Regions from separate parts of the Chryseobacterium sp. AG363 genome, predicted to be linked through region 1. Evidence: riboswitches for the same ligand, from Rfam matches in the RefSeq annotation. Region 1 holds a riboswitch; each other region holds the start of a gene.

Region 1 (7,741 bases):
TTCTATGATAATTTTCATCAATGAATTTCCTGATCATTTCAGGAGTTTTTGGAGTATCCTCGAGAATATTTTTCTCATTAAATTGCTCAAAGATCAGGATAAGAAGTTTAATAATCTTTGCTTCTATGAATAACTTCTGCATAATTCCCCGTTTGCTATAACCAAGAATTTCTTTAACAATCATATGCATCTCAACCGTCATGTCCGGTGGCGTTTCTTTATGAAGGAAAATGAAATTATTATGAATCATATTTTCCAAAATTTCAGCATTTTCACAATTAAGCTCGGGATTGATGAGGTTAAAGATATATTGGTAATTAATCTGAATGTGGAGATACCTCAGAATTTCCTGATTTTCTGTCCATAGTTCAGCAATACCTTCTTTGGAAGAATAATGAAGTATATATTGATTTTTCTTGAATAAAAACTGAGTGCCGCAATCATGACCTTCTAAATTAATGCCGTCACTCAACATGAAAATCAAATTAAAACTTGACTTTCCCTCCAGCATATAACACTTGAAGGATTGATCAGGACAAAGGTCTTCCTGCATGATGATTTTGATGTCCTCGGATATGAACAAATGTTCACTTTTTGATTGACTCCTCATACAACACATTTTTACAGCCATGGTACAACTTCTTAAGATAAAAGTCCTTCGCAGGATAACCAAAAGTTCGAAAATGATAACTCGGGGTTAATTGTCTGAGGTACTTTTGCGCAAAATTAAATTAAATTTAGAATAATTAAAAATAATATTCATATGTTTAAAGATTTATATTTTGCAATACGGAAAATCAGAACAGGATTAGCATTGCTAGCCGTTGCTGGAAGCTATATGTGTGCCCAGCAATGGGAAAATGTTGGAGGCATTCAGGATGTATCTGCAGGAGGAAGTGGTTTCAATAATCTTGTTATTGACAATTCAGGAAATTATTATCTGTCCTATTATGATGTTTCTGTAGCTAAAGGTTCTGTTCAGAAATTTAGCGGAAGCTCATGGTCTTACTTAGGCGGTGTTCCAGGCGTAACTACAGGAACAGCCACTTATAACTCATTGTCTATAAGTCCAAACGGAAACAGTATTTATTATACCAATCAGCTTGGTTATCCAGGCTCCGGGATGGAAGTACGTTTATTTACAGGCTCTTTATGGTCTCAGCTTCCTAATGCTACAGACAGCTCGGTAAATTATCAGGCTTCTGCGGTATCTTCTGATAATATTATATTCACTTATGGATCTTACGGTTCCGGAACAGTAAAAAAATATTCCGGAGGTGCATGGGAACAGGTAGGAAATGCAGGTTTTTCAGGAGGTGCTGAATTTGCTGAGATGGTAATAGGAACCAATAATATGGTGTATACCTGCAATGTTTCCGGAGGGATAAAAGTATATCAGAACAGTACAGATGCCAGCTCAGCACAAAACTGGACACTGGTAGGCGGAACAGCAGCAGATGATTCTTCATCAGGAGAGCAGTATAATGCTGATATTGCTTTAGATGGAGCAAACAGAATCTATGTTGCTTATGTTTCTAACTCTGGAGGAGGAAGGAAGTTGAATGTCAGAAAGTTTGACGGAAGCTCCTGGGTACAGGTTGGAAATGCCAACTTCTCAGAGGGAAGAGTACAGCATGTTGCCTTAGCAGTAACAGAATCAGGAAAGCCATATGTGGTAGCCAGCCGTTTTGAAAATGATAATTTCCTGAGAAATACCGTTTATCAATTAGACGATTCGCAAAACTGGGTTCCTTTTGGAGGAGATTTTGTTTCAGATGGTGAAGCAAAATACAATGATTTAGCAATAGATAAGGCACAAAATTATCTTGTTTTGGCTTATTCCGACAATACAACAAAGGTGAAAAGAGTTTCTCTGAACTTTAATCCACAAACATGCAGCAATACAGATCCTGGAACCAATGTTGGTGATATTGGTTGTGTAAGTTTTATGTATCGCGGACAACAGGTTGCTTATACTACGGTAAGAGGAGCAGACGGAAAAATCTGGCTTCAGCAGAACCTTGGAAGCTTACAGGTGGCTACATCATCAGCGGATGCGAATTCTTATGGAGACCTTTTCCAATGGGGAAGATGGGATGATGGACACCAGCTTAGAAATTCCCAGATGGTACCAGCACCATCTCCTAATACTCCGGAAGGAGCAAGTACCACTGCTGGAGCTTATGTTGCAGGATCTCCGGCATGGTGGGCAAATTTTGCAAGTGGAGATACATGGAATGGGGCATCACTTGCAGATGTCAATGCTTCTGTAGGTATAGATCCTTGTAAAGCAATAGGACCAGACTGGAAAATGCCTTCTCAGGCAGACTGGACAACTTTAATAGGAGCAGAAAGTATTGGTAATCCGGCAACAGCTTACAGCAGCAATCTCAAATTACCGGCAGGAGGATACAGAAGCTCCAGTGACGGGAACTTTACTTTTGTAGGGCAAAGAGGGTATTTCTGGAGTTCAGATACATCAAGTTTAGGAGCGAAATATCTGTATATCGGATCGACAATTGCCAATCCGTCGGCCGGAGCTATGAGAGGACAGGGATCATCAGTAAGATGCATCAAGCCTACCTCTTCTTTGAGTACTTCAGAAACCAAACTGAATCAATCTGTAATTGGAGTGTATCCTAACCCTACAAAAGGAATTCTTATGGTTAAAGCTGATTCAGGAATTGAAAAAGTAAACGTTGTGAACGCTGTAGGACAAAGAATGAATGTACAGTTCTCGGATCATCAGATCAACATGACTGAACTTCCTTCAGGGTTGTATATTGTAGAATTAAAATTAAAGAATGGACAATCCATTTCTAAAAAGATTATAAAAAATTAAGCGAAATTCAATACCAAAGATTTCGCCAAAAGAAATTAGTTCATTACAATTACTTTTATTGGAAGGCTCATGAAATTTTTATGAGTCTTTTTATTTGATTTTTTCCAAAAAAATGAAATATTTCCCGAAAACTGATTCAAAATGATGGTTATGAATAAAAAATAACACTATATTCGATAAAAAATAAGATATGAGAAAATTTTATTCCGTTGTTTTTCTGCTGATTACAATAGGTGTTTTTGGTCAGATCAATTATACAATTTCTCCCAATCCATTCAATGAAACAGATGCCATTACGCTTACAGTTCCAGGTGATCAGATTGACGAGTCTGCCTGGGGAGTTTCCAATAATGCCATTTATATGTGGACCTGGTCGTTTGATACCAATTATCAGAACAGTCAGGATTGCCCTACCAATGGTAGCTGGAATAATTCCAATGATCTGAATAAACTGAATTACAATGCCACAACAGACAGCTATTCAATAACATTTACCCCAGCTTCATTTTTCGGAAGAACAGGAATCGGAAGATTTGGGTTTTTATTAAAGGATAAGACGGGATCGCATCAGACTTCACCCGATATTTTTGTAAACGTAGGTACTTTAAACTTGACGCTTACAAATCCATTAGCGAACAGCCTCACTTCAGTTCCTACGGGAAATTCCATTACTATTACGGCGACGGCAAGTACCAATGTTACATTTCAGTTAAAAGCTAACGGAACTGTTGTCAATTCAACAACAACGCCTTCACAATCTTATTCTTACAGTTATACGGTTACTCAGGATGCAAATATGGAACTTGTGGCGACACAGGGAACCAATTCCAAAACGGCAGCATTCATTGTACAGGTTCCGAGAAATGTTGTTTCCCAGGCAATACCCAACTGGATCAAGCAGGGAATCAATTATCATCCGACAGATCCAACCAAGGTGGGATTGGCTTTATATGCTCCGGGAAAAAATTTTGTACACGTCATAGGAAGTTTCAATAACTGGACGGTGAATGATACCTATTTAATGAAAAAAGACACCACAAATCCCGATCTGTACTGGATTGAACTCAATGGAATCACTCCTCAGCAACTTTATACCTTCCAATACAGAACAAATGATTTGAGAAAAGTAGCAGACCCTTATTCCCCACAAATTTTATCTTCTTACGATGACCCGTGGATTTCGGCTTCTACCTACCCGAACTTACCAGCATTTCCTGCCGGACAGGGTTTTGAAGTGTCAACATTTAAAACAGGCCAGACCGCTTATAACTGGCAGGTTACCAATTTTCAGAGACCTGAAAAACAAGATCTGGTAGTCTATGAATTGTTATTGAGAGATTTCACACAAGAAAAGAACTGGCAGTCACTGATTAATAAAATTTCCTATTTAAAGAATTTGAAAATCAATGCTATAGAACTGCTTCCCATCATGGAATTTGACGGAAATCTTTCCTGGGGATACAATACTTCTTTCCATTATGCATTAGACAAAGCCTATGGAACTCCGGAAAAATTCAAAGAATTTGTAGATTTATGTCATCAGAACGGAATTGCAGTCATTCTGGATGTAGCGTTTAATCATGCTACAGGACGCTCTCCTTTAGTTAGACTTTGGAATATTGATCCTGATGGTGACGGCTATGGTGATGTTGCACCGAACAATCCTTACTTTAACCAGGTACCGAAACATTCATACAATGTCTTCAATGATTTTAACCATACAAGTCTTTCAACGCAATATTACGTTGAAAGATGTCTTCAGCAATGGCTTACGGAATATCACATAGACGGATTCCGTTGGGATTTAACCAAAGGATTTACGCAAAGCTGTTCTGAAAATGATGAGGCCTGTACCAATGCCTACCAGCAGGACAGAGTGGATATCATGAAAAATTATGCTGATAAACAATGGGCCATTGATCCCAATTCTTATATGATCTTCGAACACCTGGGAACTGATGCAGAAGAACAGCAATGGGCAAATTACAGAATAGCAGAAGGAAAAGGCGTTATGCTTTGGAATAAACAGACAGATCCTTACAATCAGAATACGATGGGCTATCAGGAAAACAGCAACTACGACCGTATGAATCACAGTCTTCACGGTTTTACCAATATGAGTGCCGTAGGTTATGGAGAAAGCCATGATGAAGAGAGGCTGATGTTTAAAAACCTTACCTATGGTGCTATAAACGGAGGTTACAATGTGAAAGACCTGAATACCGCTCTTGAAAGAATGAAAACTTTCGGGGCAACCTTCTTTACCATTCCAGGTCCGAAAATGATCTGGCAGTTTGGAGAATTAGGTTATGAATTCAGCATCAACAGATGTGCGAATGGTACCATCGACAGCGGATGTAGAACCGATGAAAAACCTGTAGCATTCACTTTAGGATATGATACCAATGCGAACCGAAAAGCAGTCTATGATACATGGGCTAAAATCATCAACATCAGAAACAGTCATCAGGTTTTTAAATCTAAAACTTACAGTATAGAATCCAATAACCTTACGAATGATCCTACTGGTCTTATCACAAGAATTTATGTGTATGATGCAGCTATTACAACAGGAATAAAGAATGTTGTCGTATTGGCCAATTACACGACTTCCGCACAGAATGTAGTGCCTTATTTCCCTTACACTGGTCAATGGCGGAATTTAATGGATAACAGTATTTCGAATATAGTTTCCACAACGGCTCCGATCACTTTACAGCCCGGAGAATTCAGAATCTTTGGAAATTATGCAGGTGCGTTGTCTACTGTAGATACCAATGCGGTCAACAAATTATCTCTTCAGATTGCGGATAATCCGGTTCGCAACGGAATCGCTCACCTCGTTTTCAATAAAGCAAAAAAAGGTGAAATTTCAATTTTTGATATGACCGGTAAAAAACTGGATACTTTCAAACTGGATAAAGAGAGCGGAACTTACGATGCGAAGGTTGATTATCCAGCAGGCACGTATCTTGTGCAGTTGAAATCAGATACAGGAATAGCCATTCAAAAGATGATTATTGAATAAAATAAATTATAAAATAATAAAGGCAAATTTGCGGATCAGCAGATTTGCCTTTTTTTGTAAGTTCAAAAAAATAGTCTACTTTTGCAGTAGATTTATCAAGAAAGGTGGAGGGATTTGGCCCGGTGAAACCTTAGCAACCTACACGGTTCCAGAAGTGTAAAGGTGCTAATTCCAACCCTTTGGGGGAGATAAGTGAAGTCAATATTCTATATAAATTCCATTTCTTGAAGTCTTGTGTATCTGCGGAAAGATCCGTCAGATTGGTAGTATTAATTGGCAAGAACAAAAATGAAAAAATTAAGCACAGCTGTACTATTGCTTGGAGCAATTCTGGTAGCTGCTCAGGAAAGTGAGGAAAAAGGAAAACAGATCGAAGATATCATCATCGTCGGAAACCGTAATGTTAAAAGAACAAAACTGGAGACGCCGGTTCCTGTAGATGTTATCAATATCGATAAAATCCAGAGAAGCGCTCCGCAAATGACCGCTCAGGATCTCCTGAATTACGTGATTCCGTCGTTTAATGCGGTGAGGCAGTCTGCTTCTGATGGCACAGAGCATATTGATCCCGTAACATTAAGAGGAATGGGCCCTGATCAGGTTCTCGTATTGCTTAACGGAAAAAGAAGACATACAACCTCATTGGTCAATTATCAGAATACTGTAGGAAATGGTTCTGTAGGAACAGATTTGAGTACCATTCCCGTAATTGCTATTGATAGAATAGAAGTGTTAAGAGACGGAGCTGCTGCACAATATGGTTCTGATGCTATTGCCGGAGTGATCAACATTATTCTTAAGAAAAATGCCGGAGCTTCAGCAAGTCTTACTTACGGATTAAGCGGAAGAAATGATGGAGATACTTATCAGGCAGGAGTCAACTATGGTACTTCATTAGGAAAAAAAGATGGTTATATCAATCTATCCCTGCAATTAAGCCACAGAGGAAAAACCACAAGAACTCAAAATCACGATCTGGATATTTTCGGCGATAATTTTGCTTATGAATTTGCTGGTGACGCTGAAGCGGTAAAAGCAGCCAGAGCTACGGATGATGCCGAAATTGAAAAAAGAGGGTTGACCCGTGATGATTTTAATTTTCAGATCGGAGATGCCCAGATCAGACAGGGACAGTTGTTTTTCAATTCAGAATATCCTTTTAATGATCATTTTAAACTCTATTCTTTCGGAGGTTTCAGTATTAAAGAAGGAGAAGGGTTTGGTTTCAGAAGACTGCCGAGCGAAAAGTCTAATGTAGTTTCATCCATTTATCCGAACGGTTTTCAGGCGGTTCTTGGGTCTCAGGTATATGATGTTTCCTATGCCGTAGGTGCAAAATATAATGTTAACGACTGGCTATTTGACCTTAGTAACACCTTTGGAAGCAATACTTTCAATTATAATGTAAACAATACGAATAATGCTTCTTTGGGAGCAAAATCTCCCACCCGTTTTTATGCCGGAGCGCATAGTTTTCTGCAGAATACCATTAATCTTGATGTTTCTAAAAATATAAACCGTTTCAATATTGCTTTCGGTGGTGAGTTCAGGTTTGAACAATACCAGATTAAAGCGGGTGACGAAGCATCCTATACCCAATATGACATCAATGGAAATGTTGCCACTGAAGGATCAACAGTGCTTGGTGCAGGCGGATCTCAATCCTTCATCGGATTCTCTCCCAACAATGCCTTGAAGAAAGACAGACATTCCACGGCAGTATATGCAGATGTTTCCTATGATTTGGATAAAAAACTCAACATTGACGCTGCTGCCAGATTTGAAAATTATTCAGATTTCGGAAATACCTTGAATGGAAAACTCGCTGTACGATATGAGTTTGTAAAAAACTATGCGGTAAGAGCCGCTGT
Region 2 (7,741 bases), on a different contig from region 1:
GGTTTTTAAAATCACCCTTTCTTTATCAAAAAAGTCTCTGAAGTCTCTTATAAACATCCAATTGAACAAATACAACGGATAGACTAAAAAGAAAAACTTGTCCTGATACTTCTGTACTCCTTTCGCTTTAATCCACGGTACAATTAAAAGCAGTCCGCTCTGTTCGATATCCGTATCCCATCCATCTACGTTCGGATAGGCGTGATGGCTTGCGATATGTCTTTTTTTCCAGATATATGAATTGGCGCCTACAAAGTCAAAAATGTGAAGAACCAGCCCGTTTAATCTTTTACTCTTATAAATGTTATTATGGGCCGCTTCGTGGATTAAGTTTAAATAAATTAAAACCAGAGAGATTCCCATTAAAACAAAACTCAGAATATAGATCCAATGCTTTTCGGCATTAAGAACAGCCAGAATATATAAACCTATATAGATCAGTGGAAGTAGTACCGCTTTGATCTGAATGTAGATATCTCTGTTTTCAGAAATGGCTTCTACTCTTTGGTTCACTTTCTTTCTCAGCTCATTAAATAATCTGACATCCTCGGAATCTTTTAAGTAAATTGGCTTTTCCATATTTATAACTTTGTGGTTTACTTAAAGTTAATATTAATATTTCAGCCTTTATTCTTGATTTTAATTTAAAAAATCTATCAAATCATACAAATTTCTTCAATTTCCTTGGCTCATATTTTTCTACCAGATCAGCAATCGCTTTAATATGTTCAGGCGTTGTACCACAGCATCCTCCTATAATATTGATTAATCCTTTCTCTACATATTCTTTGATCTGCCTTGCCATATCTTCCGGAGTTTCGTCATATTTTCCAAAAGCATTCGGTAAACCGGCATTCGGATATGCTGAAACATAGAATTCTGAATTATGAGCCAGTGTTTCAAGATAAGGAGTCAGCTGATCTGCTCCCAATGCACAGTTGAAACCTACACTTAATAAATTCAGGTGGGAAACTGAGATCAGAAAAGCTTCTGCGGTCTGTCCGCTCAAAGTTCTTCCGGAGGCATCGGTAATGGTCCCTGAAACCATGATCGGGATCTCAATTCCTCTTTCGTCCTGCAGTTCATCAATAGCGAATAAAGCAGCTTTTGCATTCAAAGTATCAAAGATGGTTTCTACCAGAAGGATGTCTGAACCCCCATCCAACAAAGCTTCACACTGCTGTTTGTAAGCTACTCTCAATTCTTCAAAAGTGATGGCTCTGTATCCCGGATCATTCACATCAGGGCTTAAACTTGCTGTTCTGTTTGTAGGTCCGATAGATCCTGCTACAAATCTCGGTTTGTCTGGATTTTTCGCAGTATACTCATCACAGGCTTTTCTGGCAATTTTTGCTGACTCATAGTTCAGGTCGTATACCAGATCTTCCATGTGGTAATCTGCCATCGCAATGGTAGTTCCTGAAAATGTATTGGTTTCAATAATATCAGCTCCGGCTTCCAGATATTTCTTATGAACTTCTTCAATCGCCTGTGGCTGTGTCAGAGAAAGCAGGTCATTATTTCCTTTTACCGGATGTTCCCAGTCTTTAAAACGCTCTCCACGGTAGTCTTCTTCTTCGAATTTGTATCTCTGAAGCATGGTACCCATCGCTCCGTCAAGAATTAAAATTCTTTCGGATAAAGCTTTATATAATTGTTCTGAATTTTTCATTTTAATCTATTTTGGCTAAAACCAGTTGCTATTTGAATTAATCCAAAGCTTGTTTTAAATCTGCAATGATATCTTCTACATTTTCCAGTCCTACTGAGCAACGTACCAGTCCTGCAGTAATCCCTACTTCATTTCTTTCTTCGTCTGATAATTTGGAATGCGTTGTAGAAGCCGGATGCGTAACGATCGTTCTTGTATCACCTAGATTAGCAGACAATGAACACATTTGTATCTTATCTAAAAAGTTTCTTCCTCCTTCTATTCCCCCTTTTATTTCAAACGCCACAATATTTCCTCCGAGTTTCATCTGCTTTTTGGCGACTTCATAACTAGGATGGGATTTCAGGAATGGATATTTTACCAGTTCAACATTAGGATGGCTTTCTAAAAACTCCGCTACTTTCAAGGCATTCTCACAGTGTTTTTCTACACGGATCGCCAATGTTTCTAAACTTTTTGATAATACCCAGGCATTAAAAGGAGACAATGCAGGACCTGTATTTCTTGCGAAAAGATAAATTTCTCTGATCAGGTCTTCTTTTCCTACCGCTATTCCTCCTAAAACTCTTCCTTGTCCGTCAATCAGTTTCGTTGCTGAGTGTACCACAATATCTGCACCATATTTGATAGGCTGCTGAAGGTAAGGTGTTGCAAAACAATTATCTACAATAAATATAAGATTATGCTTTTTGGCGATCTGACCGAAAAACTCAAGATCCAGAATTTCAATAGCGGGATTGGTAGGAGTTTCAAGGTATAAGATCTTTGTATTAGGTTTGATGTATTGCTCCACATTCGCTGCATCTTCTGCTTTGAAATAAGAGGTTTCAATATTCCATTTCGGGAAATATTTGGTAAACAAAGTGTGGGTAGACCCGAATACTGACTGGCAGCTTACAATATGATCTCCAGCGTTTAACAATGCTGCAAATGTAGAATAGATGGCTGCCATTCCTGTTGCAAAGGCATATCCTGCTTCTGCACCTTCCATTTTAGCGATCTTATCTGTAAACTCGGTTACGTTTGGATTAGAGAAACGGCTGTATAAGTTTTTTGGTTTTTCTTCTGCAAAGCTTGCTCTCATATCTTCTGCATCCTGAAATATAAAGCTGGAGGTAAGATAGAGCGGCGTAGAATGCTCATCAAACTGAGTTCTTTCCGTCTGGGTTCTTATTGCTGATGTTTCAAAATTTTCCATATAGTTTTAATTAATTTACCAAAATAGCAGTCTAACAATGTACCAATTAAAATCTTCGCTTTGCTCAGAATAACGACACCAATTATTGGTAAACTGGTACATTATTAGATTGTTACATTAAATATTATTTTGTTTCACTTACTCTTAAAATATCTCCGAATACTCCTCTTGCGGTTACCTTTGCACCAGCTCCGGCTCCCATAATCACGATTGGATTTTCTCCATAGCTTTCTGTGTAGATTTCAAAGATGGAGTCTGAACCTTTCAGTTGTCCCAATGCTGAAGTTGCAGGAACAGAAACCAGTTTTACATCCAGTTCACCTTTATCTTTCTGTAAATCTCCGTGCAGATCACCTACATATCTCAATACATGTCCGGGTTCCTGGTTTTCTTTTATTTTCTGGTATTCTTCGTCAAGCTCCTCTAGTCTTGAAAGGAATTCTGATTTTGAAACTTCAAGTAAATTTTCAGGAACCAGATTTTGAATGCTGATATCATCAAATTCATTGATTAAGTCTAATTCTCTTGCCAGAATCAATAATTTTCTTGCCACATCATTTCCTGAAAGGTCTTCTCTTGGATCCGGTTCGGTGTATCCTTTTTCCAAAGCTTCATTGATGATGGTTGAAAATTTATCATCTCTTAAAGAAAAATTGTTGAAAACATAGCTCAGTGTTCCTGAGAATACCCCTTTGATTCTTGTGATATTTTCTCCTGAAAGGTGTAATAACTTGATGGTGTCAATTAACGGTAAACCAGCTCCTACATTGGTTTCATACAAATACCGTCTGTTGTTTTTATTCAACGTATATCTTAGTTTTCTGTATTCTTCAATCGGAAGGGTATTGAAAATTTTGTTGGAAGAAACCAGATCAAACCCGTTTTCTGCCAAAGCGTGATAGTTTTTAACAAAATCCTTGCTTGCCGTGTTATCCACAACAATCAGGTTCTCCAGTTGATTTTCATTAGAGAAATTAATTAACTCTTCAACATTAGATGGATGCTCTGCTGTTAAAACCTCATCATTCCAATGGGCATCAAATCCTTTTTTGTTGAAGGCAATTTTTTTTGAATTGGCTACCGCAACGACTTTAAGGTCTATTTTTTTGCGTTTTTTAATCTCTTCTGCAGATTCAAGTACTTGTTCTATCAAGGTTTTCCCTACGTTTCCATGGCCAATAATGGCCAGATGAACGGTCTTTGGCTTTTTGAAAATTTCAGATTCTATGATGTTTCTTGTTTTTTCATCCTGTGAAGACGTCACAACGATATTGACTCTGTTTTCTCCTGCTACCTGGTTCAAAAGCAATGGAAAAACATTGTTTCTGGCAAGTTCTGCAAAAACTTTATTGAAATCTTCTGCAACAAAACCAATCACAGAAACATTATTGATACTATATATTTGGGAAACTTTTCCTGACTTTCTTTCTGCTTCGAATTCATCAATAAGACAAGCCACTGCTTTCTCTGCATCATTTTCATGAACCAGGATAGAAATTCCGTTTTCTACGGCCTGTTGAGAGATTACTCCTACACTGATACGCGCCAAAGTAAGCGCTTTAAAAATTCGTCCGTCAATCCCGATTTCTCCCAGGAAATCTTCTCCTTCAAATTTAACGATTGATCTGTTCTTCAAAAATTTTATTTCGTTAGCATTTTTCATTACTTCTATAAAATGTTTTTAATGATATTATTTAATTGTTGATATTCCATTAGGAAGGCATCATGCCCGTGTATAGATTGGATCTCGTGATAAGAAACATCTTTATTTTTCTCTTTTAAGTTTTCAAAACACATTCGGATTTCAGAAGCCGGGAAAAATAAATCTGTATCTACGGAGATCATGTGCATTCGTGCCTGTATGTTCTCCAGTGCTGTATCAGTAGCATTTATATTCATCAAGAGATGATTCATCAGTTTGTAACTCTTTAAACTAAACCTTTCGTTTAGTGCGTTACCATGATAAACCAGCCAGTCTTCTGATTCCAGGCGTTGTTTGTCCTGGTTATATTGGTTTTGAAATCTGTCATTGAGCGACTGCGGTGTTCTGTAGCACAACATGGCATGAATTCTTGCTTTCTGTAATGGTTCTTCTTTATCATTTAATAAAAATTTCTGAACCAGACACTGTGCATGAAGCCAGTCGTGCGTTCTGTAATCGCAGGCAATAGGAATAAAAATCTCAGCAAGATCCGGCTGCTGGGCAAGCATTTCCCAGGCAATTCCTCCTCCCAAAGAGCCTCCGATAATGGCATATAAATTTTTGATATGTAACGCTTCAAGTCCTTTCAAAAATATCGCTGCGATATCTGAAGGAGTAAAGTCTTCATAGTCTTCAATTAAAAAATCGTCATATCCGTTTCCTGGTATGTTGAAGCACAGAACGGTATATTGATCAGTATCAACAATCTGATTTTTTCCCACCAGCTGTTTCCACCAGCCTTTTTCTCCGGATACGTTTGAATTTCCGGTAAGAGCATGGTTGATTAAAATGACAGGGGCTGTAAACAGATCTTTCCCAAAGAGCTGATAGCTCAACGGGATATGGTATTCCTTTTGGGAATGAGTTTGATACGTAAGATTAATATAGTTTAGTTCTGTTTTCAATTCTATTAAATTTTAATACAATTGAAAATGCCACAGGAAATGGCTGAAAAGAACTTCAGTGAGTTATCTGTCCAAAATTATTTGGTAGAACGTAGCACCTTCTTTGCTTGCGCAAAGGGTTGCTAAGGTTTCATAGGGTCTAATCCCTCAACCTTTCTTGATAACATTTTCAATATTTGAATGAACGAATGGTGCAAAGGTAGTTCTTTTCTTTTAATTTCAAAAAAAAATTATTTTAATATTTAAAAAAGCCCTTAAATACAAGTATTCCAAGAGTATATTAATAATTATTCAGATGAAAAAAATTGGAATTACTTCTCAAAAAAACTAACTTCGTATGGAAAAGTGATGAGATATGACCGCCGAAAAAGATAGATTACAAGATACCAAATGGAAAAACTGGGGACCTTATGTAAGCAACCGGCAGTGGGGAAATGTACGTGAAGATTATAGCCCGAACGGGAATGCCTGGAATTTTACCAACCATAATAATGCAGAAAGCTATGCCTACCGATGGGGAGAAGAAGGTATTGCCGGAATTTCTGATATAAAGCAGCTTTTGTGTTTTGCTTTTTCATTCTGGAACAAGAAAGACAAAATGGTAAAGGAACGATTCTTTGGGTTGAGCAATCCTCAGGGAAATCATGGGGAAGACATCAAAGAAATCTTTTATTATCTGGATAATACACCTACTCATAGCTATATGAAAATGGTGTATAAATATCCGATCAATGAATTTCCTTACGATGACCTTGTTGCAGAAAACGGAAGACGCAGTAAAAAGGAACCGGAATATGAAATTTTCGATACCGGAATTTTCGATAATGATGAATATTTTGATATTTTCATTGAATATTGCAAGGCCGATCACAATGATATTCTTGCCAGAGTAACGGTCTGTAACCGGAGTCAGCATGAAGCACCTATTTTGGTAGCGCCCACTATATGGTTCAGAAACAACTGGAAATGGGGATACAATACCTATAAAGCAGAAGTCAATGCTTCTTATGACGGAAGTATCAACATTGAACACGACAGTATTTCGATCAAGAAGCTTTATTCCCGAAATACCAATGCACAAAGTGTATTTTGTGATAATGAAACCAATAATTCTAAGCTTTATGGGGCTCCTGCAGGTGAAAATACATATTTCAAAGATGGAATCAATCATTTTATTATCCATCAAACGAATACGATAAATCCCGCAAAGAAAGGGACAAAAGCTTCTTTTCTGATTGATGAGCTTATTGGTGCCGGAGAATCCAAAGTTTTTGAATTCAGATTATGCCCGGCTGAAGCTGATGAGCCTTTTGAAAAGTTTGATGAAATATTCAATACGCGACAGGCTGAAGCTGAAGAATTTTATAAAGAAATTCAAAATGATACCGTTAACGAAGATGAAAGAAATGTTCAGAGACAGGCTTTTGCAGGACTTCTCTGGAATAAGCAGTTCTATCATTACAATATTGGAAAATGGCTGAAAGGTGATCCCAACTTTGAAGCCCCAAGAAATTTCAACGAATATGTAAGAAATACGGAATGGAATCATCTCCATAATAAGGATATTATTTCTATGCCCGATAAATGGGAGTATCCATGGTATGCCACATGGGATCTGGCATTTCACTGTGTTCCGTTTTCCATCATCGATGCGGAATTTGCCAAGGGACAACTTTTGCTCCTTACTAAGGAATGGTACATGCATCCTAATGGACAGCTTCCAGCCTATGAATGGAATATGAGTGACGTGAACCCGCCGGTACACGCCTGGTCATGCTTCCGTGTTTTCAAAATTGATGAAAAAGCTAACGGAAAACCGGATTTATTATTTTTAGAGAAAGTTTTCCAGAAACTGCTTCTTAATTTCACCTGGTGGGTGAACCGAAAGGATAAAAACGGAAAAAATATCTTTGGTGGAGGGTTTCTTGGTCTCGATAATATCGGAGCTTTTGACCGGAATATGGAACTAAAGGACGGACAGCATCTTGAACAGGCAGACGGAACCAGCTGGATGGCCATGTATGCATTGAATATGATGCGTATTGCAATGGAGCTTGCCCAGTATTATCAGGTATATGAAGATATGGCCATCAAGTTTTTTGAGCATTATCTTTATATCGCTGAAGCTATGGAAAACCTGGGCGAAGGAACGAAAGGGCTTTGGAACGAAGAAGACGGATTCTTCTATGATGTCCTACAGCTAGGAAATGGAGACAGTGTTTCTTTAAAATTACGAAGTATTGTGGGTTTGATTCCTATGTTCG
Region 3 (7,741 bases), on a different contig from region 1:
TGTTGCCTGAAGACCAAAAGTGATCGTTCTCATTGCAGGATATCTGTAATACGTTGTTCCGTCCAACGCCTGCTCAGGATCCATTCCCTTATGTTTGTAGAAGGTCAGAAGGTTTTCTGCCTGGATATAAATTCTGAATTTTTTCAATCCTATTTTCTCAAAATAATCCTCAGGAAGTGTATATCCTAAGCTTACATTTTTAAGTCTTGCATAAGTACCTGAATACAGGAATCTTGAAGAGGTTGATGTCCAGTTATTTGTTGTTGTGCTCAATGCGGGAACATCTGTATATGGATTATCCGGTGTCCATCTGTTCAGTATTTCAGAACTCCACGCACGTCCTCCGGCACTTCCGTTATGCATGATGGAAGTATAATCGGTATCTAAAATTTTACCCCCGATTTTGAATGTCAGTAATCCTGAAAAGTCAAAATTCTTATAGGTAATGCTTGTACTGATTCCTCCTGTCAGTTTCGGCAATGCGGAACCTTGCAGTAGTTTTGTTGCTTTTGAGTATTCCGAAGTAGTTCCTTCCACTGAATTTCCACTAGCATCGGTAGAAACTGTTTTCCACAATGGTTTTCCATTGCTTGGATCTACACCCACCCATTCCGGAATAAAGAAATCATATACAGAACCTCCTACCGTTAATAACTTTGTTCCCACCACAAGAGAACCTCCCGGTAATTTGGTTACTTTGTTGTTTAAAGTGCTTAGGTTAACATCAACATTCCATTGGAAATCATCATTCTTAATAGGTGTTGTGAACAATGAAAATTCAAATCCTGTATTCTGAATGGTTCCGATATTGGCAGGATAATCACTGATACCCAACGATGGTGCCACCGGCATATTAAACAGAAGATCCTGGCTTTTTCTTTTGAAGTATTCGATATTCCCTTTAACTCTGTTATTCAAAATAGCGAATTCCAATCCTACGTTTAAATTAAGGTTGGTTTCCCATTTCACATTATTAGTGGAAGTCTTTTCAAGAGTTGTACCCGGTTCTCCGCCAAGGCTGATAAATCTGTACAGCTCCTGATAAGCATAATAAAGCGGCTGTCCGTTAGGTCTAAGTAATTTATCATTTCCTTGTCCTCCGTAACTGGCACGCAATGTCAATTGATTGAATACATTCAGGCTTTTAATAAATTCTTCATTGGATATTTTCCATGAACCTCCTACTGACCAGAATCTCCCCCATCTGTTATCTTTTTCAAATCTCGAAGAGCTGTCTGCTCTTCCCGATGCAGATAAAAAGTAAGTATTATTGTAGTCATACTCTACTTTTCCAAGGAAACTCAATAAGCTTAATTTATTACTGTTTCCACTGAAACTTCCCAGCAGAGAAGCAGCATCCGGCTCATAGTAATAAGGCAGTGAAAACTGACTTCTTGTTCCTGAAATCGTCTGATAATCGTATTTGTAGAATTCGTGTCCTGCCAGTGCATTAACGTGATGCTTTCCAAACTTTTTATCGTACGTAAGGATATTACTGGTTGTATAAGATAGTGTTCTGGTATTGGTTTTCGTCACTGAACCTCCAATTTCCGCTCCTTGCCCAAGTAATGGATTTGAATAATAATGACCGTTATAATTCACCAAATCAACTGAGAAGCTTGTTTTGAATTTCAGTTCCGGCAGGAAAGTGAATTCCATGAATCCTTTTCCTGAAAAGTTATCTTCTTTATTTTCGTTTTTGTCTAATGGTAAAGTTGCAGCCGCATTCTGATTTTGAAGTGCATTTGTGGGCCTGTACTTTCCAAAATCATAAATCGGATTTCCGTCAGCATCTAAAACGTAAGTTCCGTCAGCATTTCTTTCATAATAAGGATAGAAAGAAGGAATAAACCTTGCGGCATTGATGATATTGCTCGCCTTGGAATCTGAAGAAGTTGGTGCCTGCTGAATACTGTTGGTATAGCTTAAGTTGACTCCAACATTTAACCATTTCTTCACTTCCGAATTGATTTTTAATCTGGTATTATATCTTTTAAAACCGGATTCAATCGCCATCCCTTTATCATCCAGATACCCTAGTGAAAAGAAGTAATTACTTTTATCACTACCTCCGCTGATATCAAGATCCATCTGGTTTCTTGATGCCACTCTCTGTAAAACATCTCTCCAGTCGTCATTCCAGAGTGGTGATGCACCAGGCAATAATTTCCCATCTGTTCCCACCGGTTTTGGATAAGCAGTTCCATATGGATTAATTCCAAGGGTAGAAACAAGATTATCCGTTGCCATCTGAGCAGCCTGCTGAGAAGAAACTTTACTGGACTGATATCCGTTTCTTAATGCTTCCCAATATAATTGAAAGTATTGATCCGTGTTTACCTGTTCATAATCTTTGACAGCTCGTCCTGAGAATCCCTGACTGATATTAAAATTAACTCTGGCTTCTCCTTTTTTCCCTGATTTTGTAGTGATGATAATAATCCCGTTGGCTCCTCTTGAACCATACAAAGCACTTGCTGTAGCATCTTTTAAAACACTTATAGATTCAATATCGCTTGGGCTAATGGAGTTCAGGTTTCCATCAAAAGGAATTCCGTCCACTACATATAAAGGATCACTGGAAGCACTGATGGAACCAATACCTCTGACTCTGATGGTAGAAACCGCACCTGGCTGTCCTGATGCACTGGTGGTCTGAATCCCCGCAACCTGGCCTTCCAATGCTTTGGTGATATTGGTTACAGGTCTGTTATTAATCTTATCACTTGAAATGGTCGCTACAGAGCCGGTATAGCTGTTTCTTTTAGCTTTTCCGTAAGCCACCACTACTACTTCATCAATCTCCTTTTCATGAAGGCTATCTTTTTTCGGTCTGGAATTCTGTGCACTTACACTGGTTACTCCCAGAAAAAAAGCAGCAACGGGAGGTATCCAGGCTTTAGAATTGAATAAATTTTTGCTAATCATAATCAATTTTAGTTATCATATATTAAAATTTAGCCATTTGCAGAAAAATCAGCAAAGGGCATCGATAAATACGATAAACCAAATGCTTATTTTTCCTTAAAAGGCTGAACGTAACACCTTGCCCCACGGGTAGGTTGTCAAGACTTCATAGGGTCAGTTCCCTCCATCTTTCTTTATAAGCCGATCGAAATATGGTTGCAAAGCTAAAAACTTTTAGTCTACAAAACAAGTAGACTTATTTATTTTTCATGATAAATTTTCAAAAATTAACGTAATTTTTTAATAAAACCCATCACAATAAAGAGTTACAAGCTTTGCCACTTTCTTAAACATGACAAATATCATTATCAATAATTCAATACAACAAATTAAATCTGTCCAGAAATTTTTGATCTTTAATTGAAAAAAGTTTTTAATTTTATGGTATGAAAGTTTTGATCATCAACGGCCCTAACCTCAATCTGTTAGGCACAAGAGAACCGGAAATCTATGGAAATGTTTCTATGGAAAGCTATTTGGAAAATTTAAGATCCGAGTTCCAGACCCATGAATTAAAATATTACCAGTCTAATATTGAAGGAGAACTTATCAACAGACTTCAGGAGGATGATTTTGATGCCTTAGTAATTAACCCCGGAGCTTTTACTCATTATTCTTATGCTATTGCTGATTGCTTGAAAAACATTCGCAAGCCAAAAGTAGAAGTACATATCAGTAACATTTATAAAAGAGAGGAATTCCGACAGAAATCTGTAACGGCAGCCAATACAGATGCCGTTTTATCAGGCTTTGGAATGGATGGATATAGGCTGGCTTTATTAAGCTTGAAGTAATTTTGTTACTTATCCTTTTCCCATGAATTGCACAGATTTCTACAGATAATTATGGATAAGTATCAGAGTAATTTATGAAGATAAAAGATAAGGTTTATTGCAAAGACATTGGAATATATTCCGGGCAATTGACGAAAAGAAAAAACTATATCGTTGAAGAAAAAAATGCGGAAAATATAAGAATCTGGAATGACGAAGGAAAACTGAGGTGGTATTCTGATTTTTATTTTAGTTTAAACAATGAACCGGAAATAACTTCTATTCATATTGATGATGAAATTGAAAATATTGAATCTGATGCTATAGAAGTAAGTATTGAATTTTCCGACAAAACAAAATATGGGATGACCTTCACTACCCCGCAGTATTTAGATAAAATATTGGACAAAGAGTCTTACTTTTCTTCAAAACACTTTATGATTATAAAATACCTCACTGAAGAATCAATCAAATCAACCGTCCTAAAACTGGATGAACAGAACGAACTGATTGAAAACTGTAAAAAATATGAATAAAAAAAAAGCCTCATCACTGATGAGGCTTTTTGTATGTTGATTGGCAACTATTAGATAGTTTGTTCCTGCAATTGAGGTCCTGAAGCTACTAATTTTTTACCTTCTTCAGTATCACAATACTGCTCAAAGTTCTTGATATATCTTGAAGCAAGATCTTTTGCTTTTTCTTCCCATTCTGAAGCGCTCTCATAAGTATCTCTAGGATCTAGAATACCTGTAGAAACGTTTGGCAATTCAGTAGGAATTTCAAGGTTCATAATTGGAACCTGAGTTTTAGGAGCATTATCAATAGAACCGTCAATGATGGCATCAATAATTGCTCTGGTATCTTTAAGAGAAATTCTCTTTCCGGTACCATTCCAACCTGTGTTTACCAAATAAGCCTTAGCGCCGTGCTCTTTCATTTTGCCGATTAATGTTTTAGAATACATTGTCGGGTGTAAGGTAAGGAATGCTTCACCAAATGCAGGTGAGAAAGATGGTTGAGGTTCTGTAATTCCTCTTTCAGTTCCTGCCAATTTTGAGGTATAACCGCAAAGGAAGTGGTACTGCGCCTGATCTTCATTCAGGATAGAAACCGGAGGAAGTACTCCGAATGCATCTGCTGAAAGATAAACAATCTTTTTGGCATGACCTGCTTTAGAAGGCAATACAATTTTGTTGATATGATAGATTGGATAAGAAACTCTTGTGTTCTCAGTGATAGATCCGTCTGTATAATCTGCTACTCCATTGTTAACAACAACGTTTTCAAGAAGAGCATCTCTCTTGATGGCAGCGAAGATATCCGGTTCTTTTTCTGCAGATAAGTCGATAACTTTAGCGTAGCATCCACCTTCATAGTTGAATACTCCGTTGTTATCCCATCCGTGCTCATCGTCACCGATAAGGTATCTTTTAGGATCTGCTGATAAAGTTGTTTTACCAGTTCCTGAAAGACCAAAGAATAAAGCTACATCACCTTTTTCTCCTACGTTAGCAGAACAGTGCATAGAAGCCATACCTTTTAATGGAAGATAGTAGTTCATCATAGCAAACATCCCTTTCTTCATTTCACCTCCGTACCATGTACCTCCGATAATCTGTAGTTTTTCAGTAAGGTTGAACATAATGAAGTTTTCAGAGTTTAATCCCTGAGCTTCCCAGTTCGGGTTGGTAGTCTTTGATCCGTTGATTACTGTGAAATCCGGCTCACCGAAGTTTTCAAGTTCGTAATGAGAAGGACGAATAAACATATTAGTAACAAAATGCGCCTGCCATGCCACTTCAACGATAAATCTTACTTTAAGTCTCGTATCCGCATTCGTTCCGCAGAATGTATCTACTACATAAATCTTTTTAGATTCTGCAAGCTGGTTCAGCACTAGTTCTTTACAAGACCCGAAAATTTCTGCTGTTGTAGGTAAGTTTACTTTACCATCCCAGAAAATTGTGTCTCTTGTAACATCATCCTGAACAATATATCTGTCTTTAGGTGAACGACCTGTGAAAATTCCTGTTTTTACTGATACTGCGCCTGATTCTGTAAGCTCAGCTTTCTCAAACCCCTGATTTTCAGGAGAAACTTCAGCCTGATATAATTCTTCATAAGAAGGATTATACACTACTTCATAGTTTCCTTTAATCCCTAATTTCTCTAAATCCTGGATGATTTTAGTGTTTTTCATTTTACTTATATTTTCTATTTCTTTATTGCTTTCAACAAAAATAATATTAATTATTTGTTAAAGGTGGTTTAAATATACTGATATAAGTCAGAATGGCAAATAAAAAAACAGGATTATAAATACCTGATTACAAATCAATTATATTTTCCCATTCAAAAATAGTTGTAAAACCTTTCTCCCAAAAATAGTTCTTATAGTCCCCAAATTTGGCACTCATTACAAAATCTCCCCCCCATGCGCCTAAACTTTTGACAAATGAAGGGCAATCTGAGAATAACCTTTCCTTAACTGTGAGAATTTCAAGAAAATCGGCAATTTTATATTCATGAGTCATCATTAATTCGGAAAAATTTTCCAATTCATGACATAACAATATTTTTTTTGTAAGATCTGAAAATTCGTCAACCAATTTCGGAGACTTCTTTTTGGACTTGTAAAAATTGATTCCCTCTCTGCTATCCTGCTTCTGATTTAAATGAATAAAAATCAGTTCATTTTTAAAGGACGGACTAAAATCTACTTTCTCATATTTTATCTCAGGCTTACTTTGGAAAAGCACTGCGGACTTTTCTTTTGCAACTGCAATGTCATATCCACTTCCTCCCAAGCTGATAGAGTTAAGATGGAAAGGATTAATCTCTGCCCATTCCGCAAGATTATTCATCAGCGTAGAACTGCTTCCAAGCCCATAATCCGCTGGAAACTGAAGATTGGTTTTTAAATGGTAAGTAAGATCAGTTTTGAATTTACTATTAGAAAGCAGCTGAACATTCTGTAATGTTTTGGTAATAAATTCAGCACTTGATGGAATATTGGTTTCTAAGACCTGCCAGGTTTTATAATCAATGACAGCCTTCAACCATAGTTTATTCTGATGATAGGCTTCCCAAAGAACAAGGGATTTTCCATCTTGTTTTTCTTCAAAGAAAAACTCTTGTCCCAGCCTGGTAGGTACCGCTAAGACAAGAGCTCCATCTATTGCGAAATATTCTGAAGTAAGCATAAGCTTGCCCGGTGAAAATATCGCGTTCATATTTTTTGTTTAGATTGCAGAAGTAGCTTCTACTGATCCGTCAATTTTTTTGATCAATCCCTGAAGGGTTTTTCCTGGTCCTACTTCCACGAAGTTAGAGGCACCATCTTTAATCATATTCTGAACAGACTGTGTCCATTTTACTGGACCGGTAAGCTGAGCGATCAGGTTTTGTTTGATCTCATCAGGATTGGTTACCGCTGTTGTCGTGATATTCTGGTATACAGGAATAGTTGCTTTTCTGAATTTTGTCTTTTCGATAGCTGCGGCCAGTCTTTCCTGTGCAGGCTGCATCAATGGTGAGTGGAAAGCTCCGTTTACTGGCAATAGCAACGCTCTTTTAGCTCCTGCTTCTTTCAGTTTTGCGCAAGCTTCTTCTACTGCAGGAGTTTCTCCTGAAATAACCAATTGCCCCGGGCAGTTATAATTTGCAGGAACAACAATTCCGCTGATCTGTGCACAGATTTCTTCAACCTTAGCATCGTCTAATCCTAAGATAGCTGCCATAGAACTTGGATTTGCATCACAAGCTTCCTGCATTGCTTTCGCTCTTTCAGAAACTAATTTCAAACCATCATCGAAGGATAAAACTCCGTTGGCAACCAAAGCTGAAAACTCTCCTAAAGAGTGTCCTGCTACCATTTCGGCACCAAGACCATTTACTGCTTTTAATGCTGCTACTGAATGTATAAATATTGAAGGCTGGGTAACCTCTGTTTTCTTAAGATCCGCATCCGTACCGTTAAACATAATGGAAAGAATGTC

What was found. A riboswitch is a leader RNA that binds a small molecule or an ion and turns the genes downstream of it on or off. The one in region 1 is predicted to bind S-adenosylmethionine.
Region 2: linked by a shared signal. The riboswitch ahead of DEU39_RS16240 (alpha/beta fold hydrolase) and the one ahead of DEU39_RS21115 (TonB-dependent receptor plug domain-containing protein) in region 1 are both predicted to bind S-adenosylmethionine.
Region 3: linked by a shared signal. The riboswitch ahead of DEU39_RS15460 (SusC/RagA family TonB-linked outer membrane protein) and the one ahead of DEU39_RS21115 (TonB-dependent receptor plug domain-containing protein) in region 1 are both predicted to bind S-adenosylmethionine.

What each region holds. Positions count from the first base shown of each region.
Region 1 covers NZ_RAQF01000006.1:171,891-179,631, reverse strand. The annotation lists gene DEU39_RS21130 (helix-turn-helix transcriptional regulator) at 1-610, opposite strand, end outside; gene DEU39_RS21125 (T9SS type A sorting domain-containing protein) at 764-2,842, shown strand; gene DEU39_RS21120 (alpha-amylase family glycosyl hydrolase) at 3,033-5,870, shown strand; SAM riboswitch class I at 5,960-6,065, shown strand; gene DEU39_RS21115 (TonB-dependent receptor plug domain-containing protein) at 6,159-7,741, shown strand, end outside.
Region 2 covers NZ_RAQF01000003.1:714,707-722,447, reverse strand. The annotation lists gene DEU39_RS16260 (fatty acid desaturase family protein) at 1-579, opposite strand, end outside; gene DEU39_RS16255 (homocysteine S-methyltransferase family protein) at 662-1,672, opposite strand; gene DEU39_RS16250 (O-succinylhomoserine sulfhydrylase) at 1,710-2,870, opposite strand; gene DEU39_RS16245 (ACT domain-containing protein) at 2,995-4,533, opposite strand; gene DEU39_RS16240 (alpha/beta fold hydrolase) at 4,539-5,477, opposite strand; SAM riboswitch class I at 5,538-5,644, opposite strand; gene DEU39_RS16235 (MGH1-like glycoside hydrolase domain-containing protein) at 5,833-7,741, shown strand, end outside.
Region 3 covers NZ_RAQF01000003.1:559,399-567,139, reverse strand. The annotation lists gene DEU39_RS15460 (SusC/RagA family TonB-linked outer membrane protein) at 1-2,928, opposite strand, end outside; SAM riboswitch class I at 3,012-3,110, opposite strand; gene DEU39_RS15455 (type II 3-dehydroquinate dehydratase) at 3,354-3,761, shown strand; gene DEU39_RS15450 (hypothetical protein) at 3,836-4,276, shown strand; gene pckA (phosphoenolpyruvate carboxykinase (ATP)) at 4,327-5,943, opposite strand; gene DEU39_RS15440 (GYDIA family GHMP kinase) at 6,071-6,976, opposite strand; gene fabD (ACP S-malonyltransferase) at 6,986-7,741, opposite strand, start outside.